Regions from separate parts of the Paenibacillus apii genome, predicted to be linked through region 1. Evidence: predicted binding sites of a transcription regulator. Region 1 holds the regulator's gene; each other region holds the start of a gene.
The links. Region 1 encodes Rex, which represses fermentation and respiration genes when NADH is low (regulators of the CRP and FNR family bind a similar motif). Its sites were predicted from a motif close to TTGTGAAATATTTCACAA; they were not measured.
Positions count from the first base shown of each region.

Region 2: a site for Rex is predicted at 2,749-2,766, ahead of qoxA (cytochrome aa3 quinol oxidase subunit II). Genes of this name have one in related genera too.
Region 3: a site for Rex is predicted at 1,680-1,697, ahead of nirB (nitrite reductase large subunit NirB). Genes of this name have one in related genera too.
Region 4: a site for Rex is predicted at 1,456-1,473, ahead of G5B47_RS06150 (cytochrome ubiquinol oxidase subunit I). Genes of this name have one in related genera too.

Region 1 is NZ_JAAKGU010000001.1:664,205-668,170, forward strand. It holds gene G5B47_RS03365 (alpha/beta fold hydrolase) at 1-238, shown strand, start outside; gene G5B47_RS03370 (cell wall elongation regulator TseB-like domain-containing protein) at 303-821, opposite strand; gene G5B47_RS03375 (amidohydrolase) at 818-2,116, opposite strand; gene G5B47_RS03380 (redox-sensing transcriptional repressor Rex) at 2,106-2,756, opposite strand; gene dinG (ATP-dependent DNA helicase DinG) at 3,077-3,966, opposite strand, start outside.
Region 2 is NZ_JAAKGU010000012.1:110,053-114,018, reverse strand. It holds gene qoxB (cytochrome aa3 quinol oxidase subunit I) at 1-1,434, opposite strand, end outside; gene qoxA (cytochrome aa3 quinol oxidase subunit II) at 1,474-2,490, opposite strand; gene G5B47_RS21185 (polysaccharide deacetylase family protein) at 2,906-3,966, shown strand, end outside.
Region 3 is NZ_JAAKGU010000001.1:894,137-898,102, forward strand. It holds gene nirB (nitrite reductase large subunit NirB) at 1-1,577, opposite strand, end outside; gene ric (iron-sulfur cluster repair di-iron protein) at 1,799-2,506, opposite strand; gene G5B47_RS04515 (hypothetical protein) at 2,616-3,341, opposite strand; gene G5B47_RS04520 (TetR/AcrR family transcriptional regulator) at 3,606-3,966, opposite strand, start outside.
Region 4 is NZ_JAAKGU010000002.1:58,050-62,015, forward strand. It holds gene G5B47_RS06135 (S1C family serine protease) at 1-558, shown strand, start outside; gene G5B47_RS06140 (cold-shock protein) at 848-1,048, shown strand; gene G5B47_RS06145 (cold-shock protein) at 1,144-1,374, shown strand; gene G5B47_RS06150 (cytochrome ubiquinol oxidase subunit I) at 1,588-2,991, shown strand; gene cydB (cytochrome d ubiquinol oxidase subunit II) at 2,978-3,966, shown strand, end outside.

The DNA.
Region 1 (3,966 bases):
TGGACTCAGATCGTCCGGCGAACTACTCAAGCTGGGGTCTCAAATTTACTGTCCTGTAACCGCGATTCACGGAATCCATGATCCTCATCCCTATTCAGGCGTTTTACAGCCTCTGTCCGGTGTCCTTCAAGATTTTCATTACCATTTGCTAGAGAACTGCGGACATACGCCTTGGAAAGAACGCATGGCTAAAGATCCTTTTTATGATTTACTTGCCGCCGAATTGTCCGATAAATAGAATCCATGAAAAAAAGAACCAGCCATCCCCACAAGGGTTTGGCTGGTTCTTCGTTTGCGCCCCGCTAACGGTTGGGCAAGCTGTATCCGTCGCCGATCTGCTCACCGTCCGAAAAGCGGTAGAACCGGTAATAATACCGGTCACCCTCTTTATAAAAGAGCTGCCAAGCGTATTCGCCGTTGTACGCGCCGGGAAGCAGCCGCTTAATCTGGATGCCGGGAAGCGAGGAAGCGATGATCTGCCGCATTCTTTTCTCGGATGTGCCTTGCGACAGCTCCTCGGCATGCACGGCGCTATCTCCTTGCACCGGCTTTCCGTCTGTAGTGAATCGCACCCATACCATCATGTCGGTCCCGGCTTTGTTCTTGCCGGTTAGAACCCAGTAGATGGCATTTTCGTCCCAGATCGATTTCTGCGCCCGGTCGATTTCAGTAAGGGCCGCTCTGCTTGTGGCAATGGCTTCGGCCTCTTTCCGCTCGCTCCACGTATCCTTTAGGACATAAGCAAAAAATTGATAGAATCCAAACAGAAGGAGCAGGGCCAGGAATGCCCCGTATAACCCCCATTTTCTCCTTTTTCTCATCGCTTCAGCAGGTCCTCGAACGCTTCCTGCGCCTTTCGGCGGATCTCCTCTTCGTCAAGGGTCAGGCACTTTCCGTGCTGCACAACCTGCTTGCCGTCGACCCATACATGCTCCACATCCTTGGCGCTGGCCGAGTATACGGCATGTGATATAAGATCCGTATGCGGCAGCAGATGCGGCTGGTCGATATCAATCGCAATAAAATCGGCCTTCATCCCCGGAGCCAGACGGCCCACTTGATTCAGGAACACCGACTTCGCGCCATACTCCGTACCCATGAGCAGCGCTTCAGCGGCCGGAACCGCGGTCGGATCGCCGGAGACCCCTTTATGAATCAGCGCAGCCAGGCGCATTTCTTCGAACATGTCCAGGTTGTTGTTGCTTGCCGGGCCGTCCGTTCCAAGCGACACGGTTACACCGGCCTTCAGCAGCTCGGGCACTCGCGCTACGCCGCTGGCCAGCTTCAGATTGCTGCCCGGATTGTGGGCAACTCCAACCTGATGCCGGGCCAAAGTCTCAATCTCCTCGTCCGTCAGATGCACGCCATGCGCCACGAGCGACGGACGGGTGAACATGCCGAGCTTCTCCAGATGGGCGACGGGTCTCAGGCCGTAATCTGTTACGTTCTGCTCCACTTCCCGCCGTGTTTCGGACATATGGGTATGAATAGGCAGATCCAGATCATGGGCCGCCTGAACGAATTTCTCGATATAATCGGGAGGGCACGTATATGGCGAATGCGGCGAGATCATGGCCGTAATTCTGCCGCTTGCTTTGCCATGCCACTCTTTTGCAAAAGCAACCGCTTCCGCAAGCTTCTGATCCTGCACTTCGGCCGGACACAGCCCGATAACGCCCCGCATCAGGACTGCGCGAATTCCGGAAGCTTCCGCCACCTCGGCAACACGGTCCATATGATCGTACATATCAAGGAAGGTCGTTGTTCCTCCCTTCAGCATTTCCAATACCGACAGGGCGGTTCCCCAGTACACGTCGTCACCGGTGAATTTCCCCTCCATCGGCCACATCTTCTCCTGAAGCCATACCTGAAGCGCCAGATCATCTCCGTAGCCGCGCAAGAGAGACATCGCAGCATGCCCATGCGTGTTGACCAGCCCGGGCAGGAACAGCAAACGGCTGCCGTCAAAAGACGGAATGTCTTCCTCCAGCACAGGCGGTTCTTCCCCTATGTAAGTGATCAGATCGTTATCGATAACCATATAGCCATCGATCACAGGCTTATCTGAGCCGGGCACGGCAAACTTGCCGCCGCGGATGATCCATTTATTGCCCATCGGCTTCCTCTTCCTTTCCTTCGTGAAGATAATACGCCAAGCTTTGCAGATCGGTAGTAAAGTCTGCCGCATGCACTCGAACCTCTGACGGCGTCTTCAGAATGACCGGCGCGAAGTTCAGAATCGCTTCAATGCCGGATTCAATGAGAATATCCGCGACAATCTGCGCCTCCTGATCGGGCACGGTAATGATTCCGATACGGATGCCCTGATCCCGGACGGTTTGGGCAAGCTCTTCCATCGGCTGAACAGTCAGTGTATTGATTTTGGTTCCAACCTTCGGCGGATAGGAATCAAAGACGGCCGTTATTTTCATTGTATCTTTTAAATAGATGTTGTAATTGGATAACGCCTGACCCAGGTTACCGGCTCCGACCAAAGCAACGTTGATCGGCTGATCCAGCTTCAGGATATGACGGATTTTCTCGATCAGGTACGGAACGTCGTAGCCGATGCCTTTTCTTCCAAAGTCTCCAAAATAGGCCAAATCCTTGCGAATTTGCGCCGGGTTCAAGTCGAGCCGCTGTCCCAGCTCTTGAGAAGAAACAGTAGCGATTTCTCGTCTGTGAAGCTCGTTCAAAAACCGCAGATACACAGGCAATCTGCGGACGACGGCCTCCGATATTTTGTCCGATTTCATGAGTTCTCCTCCTAAAAGATTTTCGATCCCTCCCAAACCCTCCCTTCCAAGGGAGGGCCCCAAGGGCTGCCGCCCTCTGGACACCCGCTAAAGGCAATTAGCGTTTGGCGGAAGTTGGGCGGGACCTTGATCAGACGGTGAAGGATCGCTTTTCGTCCCTAACGGGACACGCTTTACGAATGGCGGGATTTAGCTACAGGACCCGCACAAAGCTACAAAACCGGGAGATCGACCTATGTTGTACAATGGCCGATCCGTATTTAAAAGCTGTAGAGCTTAAACCCATTTGATTGACCTATGTTGCACACGGCCACCCGAATTTAGGATGCTCCGTCATGCTGGAGCCATTCGGCAATTCGCGGAACCATCTGCTCTGTCGTCATATGCTCCATTTTCGGTCCGGGCAACGAGTACAGGAAGTATTTCCCGTAATAAGATTCGATTACTCTGGTATCATATACGATAACTATGCCGCGATCCTGCGCGGTCCGCACGAGGCGGCCAAATCCCTGTTTGAAGCGGATGACGGCCTGCGGGACGGACAGCTTCATGAAGGGATTCTTCTTTTGCGCCTGCAGCAGCTCGGCTTTGGCTTCCGCGAGAGGGTGGTTCGGCGGCTGAAACGGCAGCCTTACGATTGCAAGGCAGGTTAGCGCGTCGCCGGGAATATCCACCCCTTCCCAGAAGCTGCTCGTTCCAAGCAGAACGGAAGCGGAATTATCCTGGAAGCGGCGGAGCAGCTTACTCCGGCTCCCTCCTTCGACCCCCTGGCCCAGCACCGTGATTTCCTCGGAAGCCAGTACTTCCTTGAGCGGGTCGAACACCTGGCGCAGCATCTTGTAGGATGTGAACAGCACCAGCATGCGTCCTTTCGTCGTTACCGCAGCTTCAGCCAAGGATTGAACGAGCATATCGACGAACCGGGCGTCGCCAACGGTCCCTTTCACGCTGGGAAAATCCCGCGGAATAACCAGCAGCGCCTGATCCCGATACCGGAACGGAGATGGGAGCTGCATTGTGGACAGCCGTCCCTCCTCCTGAGCCTCGTTCAAACCGAGATTGTCGATCATATACTGGAACGATTTATCGACCGATAACGTTGCGGAGGTCAGGACAATACTTTTCTTCTTATCGAAAAAAAGCTCCTTCAGCTGAGCGCTGACATCCACAGGCACGGCATAAAGCTGGAGCGATTTGCTGCGGTAATTTC
Region 2 (3,966 bases), on a different contig from region 1:
CCGGCGCGTCATGCCCTTAAGGCCGAGAATGAACAGCGGGAAGAACGCCACGTTAAAGGAAATAATAATCCACCAGAAGGCGTGCTTGCCGATCCGCTCATTCAGGCGGAAGCCGAATACTTTCGGGAACCAGTAATGGAAGCCCGCGATAACGGCGAATACGGCGCCTGGAATGAGAACGTAGTGGAAATGAGCAACCAGGAACATCGTGTTATGGTACTGATAGTCGGCGCTGGCCATGGCCAGCATGACGCCGGTCACGCCGCCGATCGTGAAGATCGGAATGAAAGCGAGCGAGTAGAGCATCGGTGTCGTGAAGCTGATCCGCCCTTTACGCAGGGTGAACAGCCAGTTAAAGATTTTGACGCCTGTCGGAACGGCAATGGCCATCGTCGAAATCGAGAAGAAGCTGTTGACCATTACGCCTTGACCCATCGTATAGAAGTGATGCGCCCATACGAGAAAGGACAGCAGGGAGATAATCAGCATACTTGCTACCATCGAAGTGTAGCCGTACAGATTTTTCTTGGAAAAGGTTGCGATAATTTCACTGTAAATACCGAAGGCCGGCAAAATAACGATATAAACCTCCGGATGGCCCCATACCCAGAACAGGTTGGCCCAGAGCATATCCATGCCTCCGTTGGCCATGGTGAAGAACTGAGAGCCGAACAGACGGTCGAACATCATCAGCGCCAGGGCCACGGTCAGAACCGGGAAGGCGAAGACGATGATAACGTTCGTAATCAGCACGGACCAGGTGAACATCGGCATGCGCATCAGCGTCATGCCCGGAGCGCGCATCTTCAGAATCGTCACGATAAAGTTGACGCCTGTCATCAGTGTGCCAATACCGGAAATCTGCAGCGCCAGCGAGTAGTAGTTATTGCCGACCGTCGGACTGAACTCCAGACTCGCCAGCGGGAAGTAGGCGGACCAGCCGGCATCCGGCGACCCGCCGATGACGAATGAAATATTCAGCAGCATGGCTCCGAAGAAGAAGAGCCAGAAGCTGACCGCGTTCAGCCGCGGGAAGGCGACGTCGCGCGCGCCGATCTGCAGCGGCACGACAACGTTCATCAATCCGATAATAAATGGCATCGCCATGAAGAGAATCATAATCAGGCCGTGGGTCGTAAAGACCTCATTGTAATGCTGCGCGTCGAGAAATTTCATGTCCGGCGCGGCGGTCTGCAGGCGCATCATCATTGCGTCGATGCCTCCGCGGAACAGCATTAGCAGGGCAGCCAGGATGTACATGACGCCGATCCGCTTGTGGTCCACGGTCGTGAGCCATTCCCGCCACAGCCAGCCCCATTTTTTAAAAACGGTTAAACCGACGACAATCCCGATCGAGACGAGCGCGATGCTGATCATCGCCCCGTAGATCAGGGGTTCGCCGTGAACCTTGAATTTCTCCAAGTCAAAATTCATTGGGAGGACTCCTTTCAGATTGTTCGAGTAAGTCTAAAATTAATGGCTCTGGTGCGTAGCTTCAGCCGCAGGCGAGCTGGGCAGAGGAGAGTTCAGTTCAGGATTCGGCTTACTGTCGAATTCGCTCTGCTTCTCCGGAGCGGGAGACGGATGTACGTCCTTGTTCTCCTGGTGCTCCGTGTTGCCGTTGTCCATCTCCATGTTGCTGTGGTCCATGTCCATATGCTCGCTGTGCTCTCCCGGAGGAGGGCTGAACGACAGATGCGTGGACGAGAACGTCTCCTGTCCGACATGAGCCGTAGCCAGCAGCGATTTGAACTTGTCTTCGGTCAGCTGCGGAGCGGTTTCCTTGACGTCTTTTATCCATTGCTCATATTGTTCGGCGCTCATCGATCTAGCCGTGAACTCCATTTGGGCATAGCCCTTGCCGCTGAAGTTCGAGTTTCTGCCAAGAAAATCTCCTTGGGATTCGGCGACAAGATTCAGATAGGTCGTCATATCGCTCATCGCGTATTTCTGTCCGCCGAGCTGCGGAATCCAGAAGCTTGAAATCGGTCCGAAAGAATACAGCCGGAACTCGACCGGACGATTGACGGGGAAGTTCACATAGTTAACGGTTTCAATGCCTTCCTCCGGATAGCTGAAATGCCATTTCCAGTTGGAGGACGAAGCATAAATGACCATCGGTTTCTGATCCTTGTAGCCCTCGGGAACATTCTCCACGGCATTCGTCGTCTTCACCGTGACAACCGAGAGGAAGGCGACGATGATGATCGGAATGGCGATCCAAGTGGTCTCCAGCCATATATTTCCTTCTTCATGCGGAGGAATGTACCCTTCGTTGCTTTTTTTTGCACGGTACTTCACGAGCATGATAATGTAGAGGATGTAAACCACGGCCAGGACGCCGAGCATCGTCAGAATGGACAGGATGATCGTGTCGGACAGCGTTTTTGCGGCAGGTCCCTTCGGATCCAGAACGGTAATCGAACTGCATCCGGGCAGCAGCAGGAAAAGGCTGATAAACAATGCGTATAAAGGCCCTTTTTTGTTCATGATGAACTCCTTTCCTTAAATACTGGTTTTCATTAACCGGAAAACATCAACCTCTATCTATATTAGAAATTCCTTAATGGGAATGCAAAATACACAATATAGTCGTAATACCATATAAATCCTATAAAGTGGCGGTTTATTTAATTTTCTGTGTAGAAACTGTTACAAAATTCGAGATGATGTGATATAAATCACTGTCACTACGCTGTTTTGTGCCCTTTTTTTATTGTTCATAATTTGTTCATGAATTCACGAATGTTGCTAAGTTTGTCACAATTAAATCGCTGTTCCGTACGGTGTTTCGGCGGCGGTAACAAGTTTTTTGCCTGGTGGTTACATTCTCTCAAATTCGTCCAAATCTATTTATGATAAGGTTTAAGAGAACCCGACTACACAGGATAGGAGACTTGCCGCCTTGTCAATTAAAAAACTGTTGTTATGTGCCATTCTCTTTATCTTCATTATCCCATGGGGGGCAGGGACGGGAGCGGTTGCCGCGGAAAGCGGCGGAATTAAGCTGGCAATCAATGATAGTGTTACGGATATCCGTGCCGTGTGCGTGGAGTATACGTTCTATGTGCCGGTTCGCGAGCTTGCGGAGAAGCTGAAGCTCAGCTTTACGGGCACGCCGGAGGATCTAAGTCTAGCTGGAGATGCCGGAAGTCTCAGAATCTTGCAAGAGGGTAAGGGAATCACGGGGGACGGGACGGAAATAAGCCTGACTGTCTTTAAACGCGGAGACAACCTGATGGTTCCCGTGAAAATTGTTCCGCTGCTGGGATATGCCGTGTCCTATCGGCCCGATCTGCATTTGCTGCGGATTACGGACGGGACGCAGACGCTGGATGACTTCGCTTTTGCCGCGAAGTTCAAGAACGAGCTTGCGCCGGAGGAGCCGGCCGTGCCTGCCCCGGACCCGTCTCCGGCCGCGCCCGAATCTCCGGAATCTTCCTCGCCCCCACGGGATTCTTCCAAACCGGGAGCCCTGGGGAAAATCGTCTATTTGACCTTCGACGACGGACCGTCGGCGGCGACCGGGCAGCTGCTCGATATTCTGGATGAGCATGGCGCGAAGGCGACCTTTTTCATGCTGGGACCGCGCATCGAGCGTTTCCCGAATCAAGTGAAGCGCATGGTCCAATCTAAGCAGGGCCTCGGCCTGCATGGCATGACCCATATGAAGAGTAAATTTTACGCCTCGCCGTCAGCGGCGCTTGCCGAAATGAACCGGGACAATGCCTTGCTTAAGGCAGTCTCCGGAGAATTCACCAAGCTGATCCGCACGCCTTACGGCAGCAAGCCGTATTTTACGAAAGCCTTCAGAGATGAGGTGCTGGGCAGCGGCTACCGCCTGTGGGACTGGAACGTCGATTCGCTGGACTGGAAGTATGGGAGCGAGGGTGATTCCGTCTATGCCAATGTGGTCAGCCAGGTGAACAAGCTGGAGAAGGGCGCCGCCGCCCCGATTATTCTGAT
Region 3 (3,966 bases), 230 kb from region 1:
CATTTCGAGCAGCCTTCTTCCTGCTTCCAGCCAAGGACGTTCATGACCTCTTTGGTCGTCGTAAGCCCTTTGGCCCGGATTTCGGCCACAATTTCATCCCGGCTGAGCGTGGTGCAGCTGCAGATGCCGGTCTTCGCGCTCTGCTCGAAGCCGTCGCCAAGCACATATTGAAGAATCTGTTCCACGACCGGCTTGCAGCCGCCGCATGACCGTGTGGCGCCGGTGCAGGCTTTAATCTCATCCACGGTTGTAAAGCCGTTATCCTGAATCGCGTCAACGATTGCCTTCTTGGTCACGCCGTTACAGCCGCAGACGATTTCGTCGTCGGACATGCTTTCAACGGATGCCGTCTTCTTGGCCCCGCCTCCGCCGCAGCAGCCAGTGCCCATGACGTCCGCATAAATATCGTCAGTCATCTCCGCGTCCTGCTTCACCAGCTTTTGCAGGTTAGCGGATTCCGTCACATCGCCGAACAGAACAGCGCCGACGATCATGTTGTCCTTCAGCAAAATTTTCTTGTAGGTTCTCTTCCAGTCATCTTTGGCGGCGATAACCGTGTGCTCCGGCGTGTCGATAAATTCCCCGGCGGAAAAGACGTCCACTCCGGAAATTTTCAGCTTGGTCGAGACGACCGAGCCTTCATACGGCTTCGTTTCCGCGCCGCACAAATGCTTCGCGAGCACATTTCCCTGTTCGAACAGCGGAGCTACCAGACCGTAGCAGGCGCCTCGGTGCTCAGCGCATTCACCCACGGAATACACATTTTCAAGCGAAGTTTGCAGATAGTCGTCCACCACGATGCCCCGGTTCACTTCAATTCCGCTGGCCTTCGCTACCTCCACATTCGGCTTAATACCGACCGCCATGACTACGAACTGCGCTTCAAGCTCCGTGCCGTCGCTGAAGCGCAAACCGCTCACCCGCTCTTCGCCGGTCAGCTCAACCGTCTGTTTGCCCATGGCGAACTTGACACCCTGGCGTTCCAGTTCCGCTTTCAACATCGAAGCCGCGGTATGATCCAGCTGCCGCTCCATCAGATCCTCCATCAGGTGGACGACGGTTACGTCCATGCCCAGGTTCACAAGCCCTTTGGCCGCCTCAAGTCCAAGCAGTCCGCCGCCGATAACGGCCGCTTTGTTATACTCCTTCGCTGCTTGCAGCATCGTTTCGCAGTCGGCAATGTCCCGGAAGCCGACGACGCCTTCCTTGCCGCTGCCGGGAATCGGCAGAATGAACGAATTTGACCCGGTGGCGATAATGACTTTATCGTAATCGGCGGTCAAACCGTTCTCCGCGATAACCTTCCGTGATTCTCCGTCAATGCGGGTCACTGCGGTTCCAGTATGCAGCGTAATGCCGTTCTCCTTGTACCAGTTCCAGTCGTTCAGGATAATATCGTCAACGGTTTTGCTTCCTTCGAGGACGTATGACAGCATAATGCGGTTATAGTTGGGATATGGCTCGCTGCCGAAGACGGTAATGTCATAATTGCCGCCCAGCTTCAGAATCTGTTCAATGGTGCCCACGCCTGCCATGCCGTTGCCGATCAATACTATTTTTTCTCGATTCGATGTCATTGTCAGGTCCTCCCTCAAAAGCTTTCGTAATCAACTCTCGTGCGTTATAACGGAATTATACTGTTTAAATTTTAACTAGGCGGGTGACCACAGTCACTCCAATAGTGAATGTTTTCACATCAATCTGTAACAAATATTGTTATTTCCCCTCTTGACAAACGGAAATAAGCCGATTCTCCAAGGATACTCCAGGGAAAATCGGCAGCTTTTCGATGCTGAAACTAGGCTTGATATCTCGGGAACAAAACGTTATTCTCCAGATGAACATGCTCGAAGGTCATGCCTTCCAGTTCTTCCAGCCGCGCATAGGTCAGACGGTAAGTCGTGCAGGCATGCTCGGGCGGGGTAAAATCGCCGGTAACGGCGCGAAGCTGTTTGAGAATGTTGCCCGCGGCGTCATGCTCTTCCTCTAAATCATGGAGAGACCAGCGCAGTGCAGACAGGGACTCTTCGTTTCCATCCTGCTCATAGGCAAGAATACTCGGGAAATCCTGCTCTTCTTCCTTCGCCGTATGCTCGAGCAGCTCATCTTTCAGCTGGTTGAACAGGCGGTAGACTTCTTCCAAATGCGGGGAATCCCCGCCGTGTACACGATAGACCTTCGTGACGTTCTGGCCGATCAGCGGCAGCTCTTCTCTCAGAAAGCGGTGATGCTTATCCACAATGTGGGCAATCAGCTCTTCAGACTTGGCTCCGTTCCAAGCGGTATCCTCTTCAAGCACCGGGTACTGCTCCAGCAGCTTGTACAAATCGCCGATGACGGTGTCCGCTTCAAGACCGCGCTCAATTGCCGCCTCCCGAAGCGGCTTTGCGCCGCCGCAGCAGAAATCGATTTTGCTTGCTTTGAAATAATCCGCAGCTTTCGGGAACTGCAGGACGATTTCTTTTACCAATGTATCGCTATTAAACAAAGGTTGTTTGACGCTCATTGTGACTCCTCCTTAGGGGTTACTTATTGATCTGCTTCTACAATAACCCCTGAGGGAGAGCCTCCGCGTGATTTGAATCACGTCAATTCGAAAATATTGTTGAACAGCCTTACTGCACATAAGCTTCCATATAGGTTCGTTTGCCCGCCGCATCCTTCAGATAAGGACCGAGTCCGGCAAATTTAGCTTGATTAACATATACCCCGGTCATCCATCTTCCCTCCGTCAACCCGTCATCCCATTGAAGAACAAGGTCAGGAGCCGCGATCCATTCCTGATAGACGCGGACATTGGTGTCCGTGTAGGCTTTACATGGTTTTGACAACTCCCGGAAACGGGCATCATTAACATAAGTCGGCACAAAATAGGCTGTAATCGTCTCCAGATCGTCATCATCCAGAAAAGGGTCCCCGCCCAAAAAAGGATGGAGCATCAGCGTTTTTTCAAACAGTCCCCAGATCGCGGCCTGGAGAATCAGGCTCTGTCTTCGGCCGTTGTGAAACGTGTACGTGCGCGGCTGATCCGGCAGGTCCGCCTCGCGCTTCGTCTCGCCCTGCTCCAGACAGTGTCTTTCGCACCCGATGCACTTCCAGCCCGAAGGTCCTTGAATCCATTTCTGAAACACCGTTCCGCCGTCGCCGTTGCCTTTATACAGGGAAGAAATAATGCTGTAAGGCACTCCGAATGAAGCGTTCCACAATGAGGCAGGGAGATGGCTGTGAAGCATGAACAGCGTCTTGTCGTAAATAAGCTGAACTTTGACGGACGCCGTTTCGAGCTCAGCCACATCCTCTTTTTCGTAACCGACTTCCCGCGAGAACAGAGTGGTCTTCATCTTGCTCGCCTCCCAATATTTCCCGTAATGCGGGGGAATTTGTTTAAGAAATGAATTCAGGAGTATACAGGATCCGAAAGAACTGGCCAATTACCTTACGGTGACTAAAAAGCTGTCTTTGGCGCAAATGTTTGGGCAAGCGCTTCCAACAGCCGAAGGACATTCGTTTTTTCTATTATATTACTTCTTTGCGGCTGTTGTGCAAGTTTTTTCTCAGGGAGATGCACAGCCGCTTTTTGAACACTAATTTAGAACTAAGCTCTATCACAAGCTCTCCAATTGATCCGCAAAACTGTATAAAATATCAGGCACGTAAATGCCTTGTTCAATAAATGACTTTCCAAATTCACTCATGATTGTTCTCATCTCTTCAAAAGACAGCGGCATATCATTCTTAAGCCAGTCTACTAAGATCGTAAAACCTCCTGCAATTTGATATTTTATTGAATATTTAAAATGTAATTCTTTTAATTTATCTGTATTTGTATGTTCTTTATTGTATAGGTTCACTAAATATTTAATTAATTCCTCAAATCGTTCATTTAGTAAACAATCAGGTACAGCATTAATGACCTTTAGTAAAGATTCACGATGTTTCTTTAATTGCGCAAAGAGGAGATCAGCA
Region 4 (3,966 bases), on a different contig from region 1:
CCGGTATCCCTTAACCAGGACGGCGTTTATGACTGGGAGCAGGAGGTTATCCAGACCGATGCCGCCATCAATGAAGGCAACAGCGGCGGAGCGCTCGTCGACTTGAACGGCCGGGTAATCGGCATCAACACGATGAAGATTTCCGATACCGGCGTAGAAGGCCTCGGGTTCGCCATTCCGGCCAACCATGTCATCAAGATTGCGGAGGAACTGGTCCTGAAAGGGAAAATCGCCCGCTCTTACCTGGGAGTATACTCGATGGATCTGAACAACCCTTACGTTCCGCTTGCCGAAGACCAGCGCAAGGCGCTCAAGCTGCCGAGCAGCGTCAAGGAAGGCGTCGTCGTTCTCGATGTCGTCGGGCCGGCCAAGGAAGCGGGACTCAAGCTGAATGATGTTATTACGAAATTTAATGGCCAGACTATCGATTCCACGCTGAGCCTGCGCAAATATTTGTACAATGAGACCCGGGTGGGCGACCCGCTCGCAATCACCTTCTACCGTGGCGGGGTAGAGAAGGAAGTTACGATTACGCTTGAAGAGAAACCGGGAGAATAAATTCCGAATTTGCAGGATATAATACTAAAGAACCGAGATAAGGCTGGCTGTGCTGGATTGGGGAGCTAGCCTTATATCGGAAAAAAATGGGTTTGCTACCGGTTGTTAGCTTGCCTTTGATGTCTTGTTGTGGTACTATGATAAAAGTCATAATTTAATTTGAACCCTGGAATTTCCACATTGAAAAGGGTTGTCAGGTTGGAAGAGCAGCCTTTTTCAATGTGTGAATTTTTTCTTTGCTCAAAGATAAAAGGAAACATGTTAATTTCAATTTTTGGAGGCATACAACATGCAAACAGGTACAGTTAAATGGTTTAACGCAGAGAAAGGCTTTGGCTTCATCGAAGTTGAAGGCGGAAACGACGTATTCGTACACTTCAGCGCAATCGTCGGCGAAGGCTTCAAATCGCTGGACGAAGGCCAACGCGTTGAATTCAACGTTGTTCAAGGCAACCGCGGACCGCAAGCCGAGAACGTTGTAAAACTGTAAATCAACCCAAGTACCGTCCCCGCTTGACAATAGTTGGGACGGTCTTTTTTTAAATCATAAACCAACCTTGCACCTAAAGAATGGAGGGAACGGCAATGAACTACCGGAAGAAACCGCTGGAAGAAGTCCCGGAAGAGAATACGGCCGTGTGGTCCTGCACGAATGATGACTGCAATGGGTGGATGAGAGATAATTTTACGTTTGAGGATGCGCCTGCCTGCCCGCTGTGCCATGCGCCGATGGAGCAGGGAATGCGAATGCTTCCGCAATTGATTAATTCAAGCAGCGATCCGAAATCGTTGAAAAAGAACATTTCCATTTCTTGATAGTGAAAGAAAGAAACAGATTTTCAAACGATAAGCTTTAAAGACGGATAACCGTCTTTTTTTTTGCTTTTGTCGAAAAATTTGTGATCAATGTCACAAATTTATTGATTTTTGTGTTGGAAAAGTGGAATTAAATGTGACATAAATCACACTTCACATCTTAAAATTTTGACAAAATAAAAAGCAATCAAACGGGGGGAAGGAAGGGAAAACATGGATACACTTATGCTGTCGCGCATGCAGTTTGCGTCGACAACGATTTTTCACTTTTTCTTTGTGCCGGTGACGATCGGATTGTCGTTCATCATCGCGATTATGGAGACGATGTACGTACGCAGCGGCAACGAAGAGTACAAGCGAATGGCTAAATTTTGGGGCAAGCTCTTCCTGGTTAACTTTGCGATCGGAGTTGTGACCGGAATTTTGCAGGAATTCCAGTTCGGTATGAACTGGTCGGATTACTCGCGCTTTGTCGGGGACGTATTCGGAGCTCCGCTTGCGGTTGAAGCCTTACTCGCGTTTTTCCTGGAATCGACGTTTATTGGAATTTGGATTTTCGGCTGGGAGAAGGTTTCGAAGAAGGTCCATCTGCTGTCTATCTGGTTTGTTGCGATCGGCACCACGCTATCGGCTTTCTGGATTCTGGCAGCGAACTCCTTCATGCAGCATCCTGTAGGGTTCACCATCAACAACGGCCGCGCGGAGATGAATGATTTTCTGTCGCTCATCACCAACGGTCAAGTTCTGGTTGAATTTCCGCATACCGTACTCGGCGCTTTTGCCACCGGATCCTTTCTGATTATCGGTGTCAGCGCGATTAAGCTGCTCAGAAAGCAGAACGTTTCGTTCTTTCAAAAATCTTTTAAAATCGCGGCGATCGTCGGCATCATTTCCTCGATCGGCGTTGCCTTTGCCGGCCACTGGCAGGCGCAATATCTGGTTGAGACCCAGCCGATGAAGATGGCCGCTTCCGAAGGCCTGTGGGGCAAGAGCGGCGACCCGGCGCCGTGGACGGTAATCGCCAATATCGATCCTGATAAAATGGAAAGCACGCATGAGCTGAAGGTTCCGTATTTGCTGAGCTTCCTCTCCTACAGTACATTCTCCGGTGAAGTCAAAGGGATGAAAGAGCTGCAGGCTGAGTATGAGCAAAAATACGGTCCGGGCAATTACATACCGCCTGTACGTACGACCTTCTGGAGCTTCCGGATTATGATTGCCGCCGGTATGGCGATGATTTTTATAACACTATGGGCTGTATATCTGATGTGGCGCAAGAAGCTGGATCAGCCTAACACCGGGTTCCTGCGCATCTGCTTATCCGGACTGCTGCTGCCTCCGATCGCCAATACGGCAGGCTGGGTCATGACGGAATTCGGGCGTCAGCCTTGGACCGTTTTCGGACTGATGACCACCGAGCAGAGCGTCTCGCCCAATATTACGGCAGGACAAGTCTTGTTCTCGCTCATTACCTTTAACGCTATCTATGGGGTTCTGTTGATCGTGCTGATCTATCTGTTCGTCAAAGTAATCAAAAAAGGCCCGTACGCCATCGACGAAGATTCGCATTCGACCGACCCTTATAACAAAAAGGAGGGACACCATGCTCTCACTTAATGAACTTTGGTTTGTGCTGATTGCGGTTCTCTTCGTCGGGTTCTTCTTCCTGGAAGGCTTCGACTTCGGTGTGGGGATGCAGTCCCAGCTGCTCCCGAAGGACGAACGGCAGCGCCGGGTGATGATCAACTCCATCGGCCCTTTCTGGGACGCGAATGAGGTATGGCTTATTACCGGGGCGGGGGCGATGTTCGCCGCTTTCCCCGAGTGGTATGCAACGCTGTTCAGCGGATTCTATGTACCGTTCGTGTTCGCTCTGTTCGGTCTGATTCTCCGCGGGGTGGCCTTTGAATACAGAGGCAAAGCGCAATCTGGGGGCTGGCGGACCACCTGGGATCTGTCGATCCTGATCGGCAGCTTCCTGCCGCCTTTCCTGCTGGCCATTGTGTTTGCGAGCTTCATCAAAGGTCTGCCGATTGACGGCGACATGCAGATGCACGCGGCCTTTTTCGGGGACATTGTGAATGTCTATACCGTGCTGGCGGGAGTTGCGGTCGTCCTGCTGTGCAATATCCACGGCTTGCTGTTCACGGCGCTTCGGACCTTCGGCGAGCTTCAGGAACGGGCGCGCAAACGGTCGCGAGCTCTGCTGCTGCCGACGGGTATAGTGCTGCTGGCTTTTGTCATCATGACTTACTTCCAGACGGATATTTTCAAAGTGCGCGGGGTGCTGCTGTGGGCTATTGCGGTGCTGGGGCTGGTCGCTTTTCTGCTCGCGGGTTATTTCAGCAAGCACAAGCGCGACGGCTGGGCATTCGGCATGACGGGCGCGGTGCTGGGCCTTTCGGTTATCGCCGTATTCGTGGGCCTGTTCCCGCGGGTAATGGTCAGCTCGCTCGGCGAAGCTTACAACCTGACGATTACGAACGCCGCATCCGGCCAATATTCGCTTAAAGTGATGACGATCGTGGCGGTGACCATGCTGCCGTTCGTGCTGGGCTATCAGGTCTGGAGCTATTTCATCTTCCATAAAAG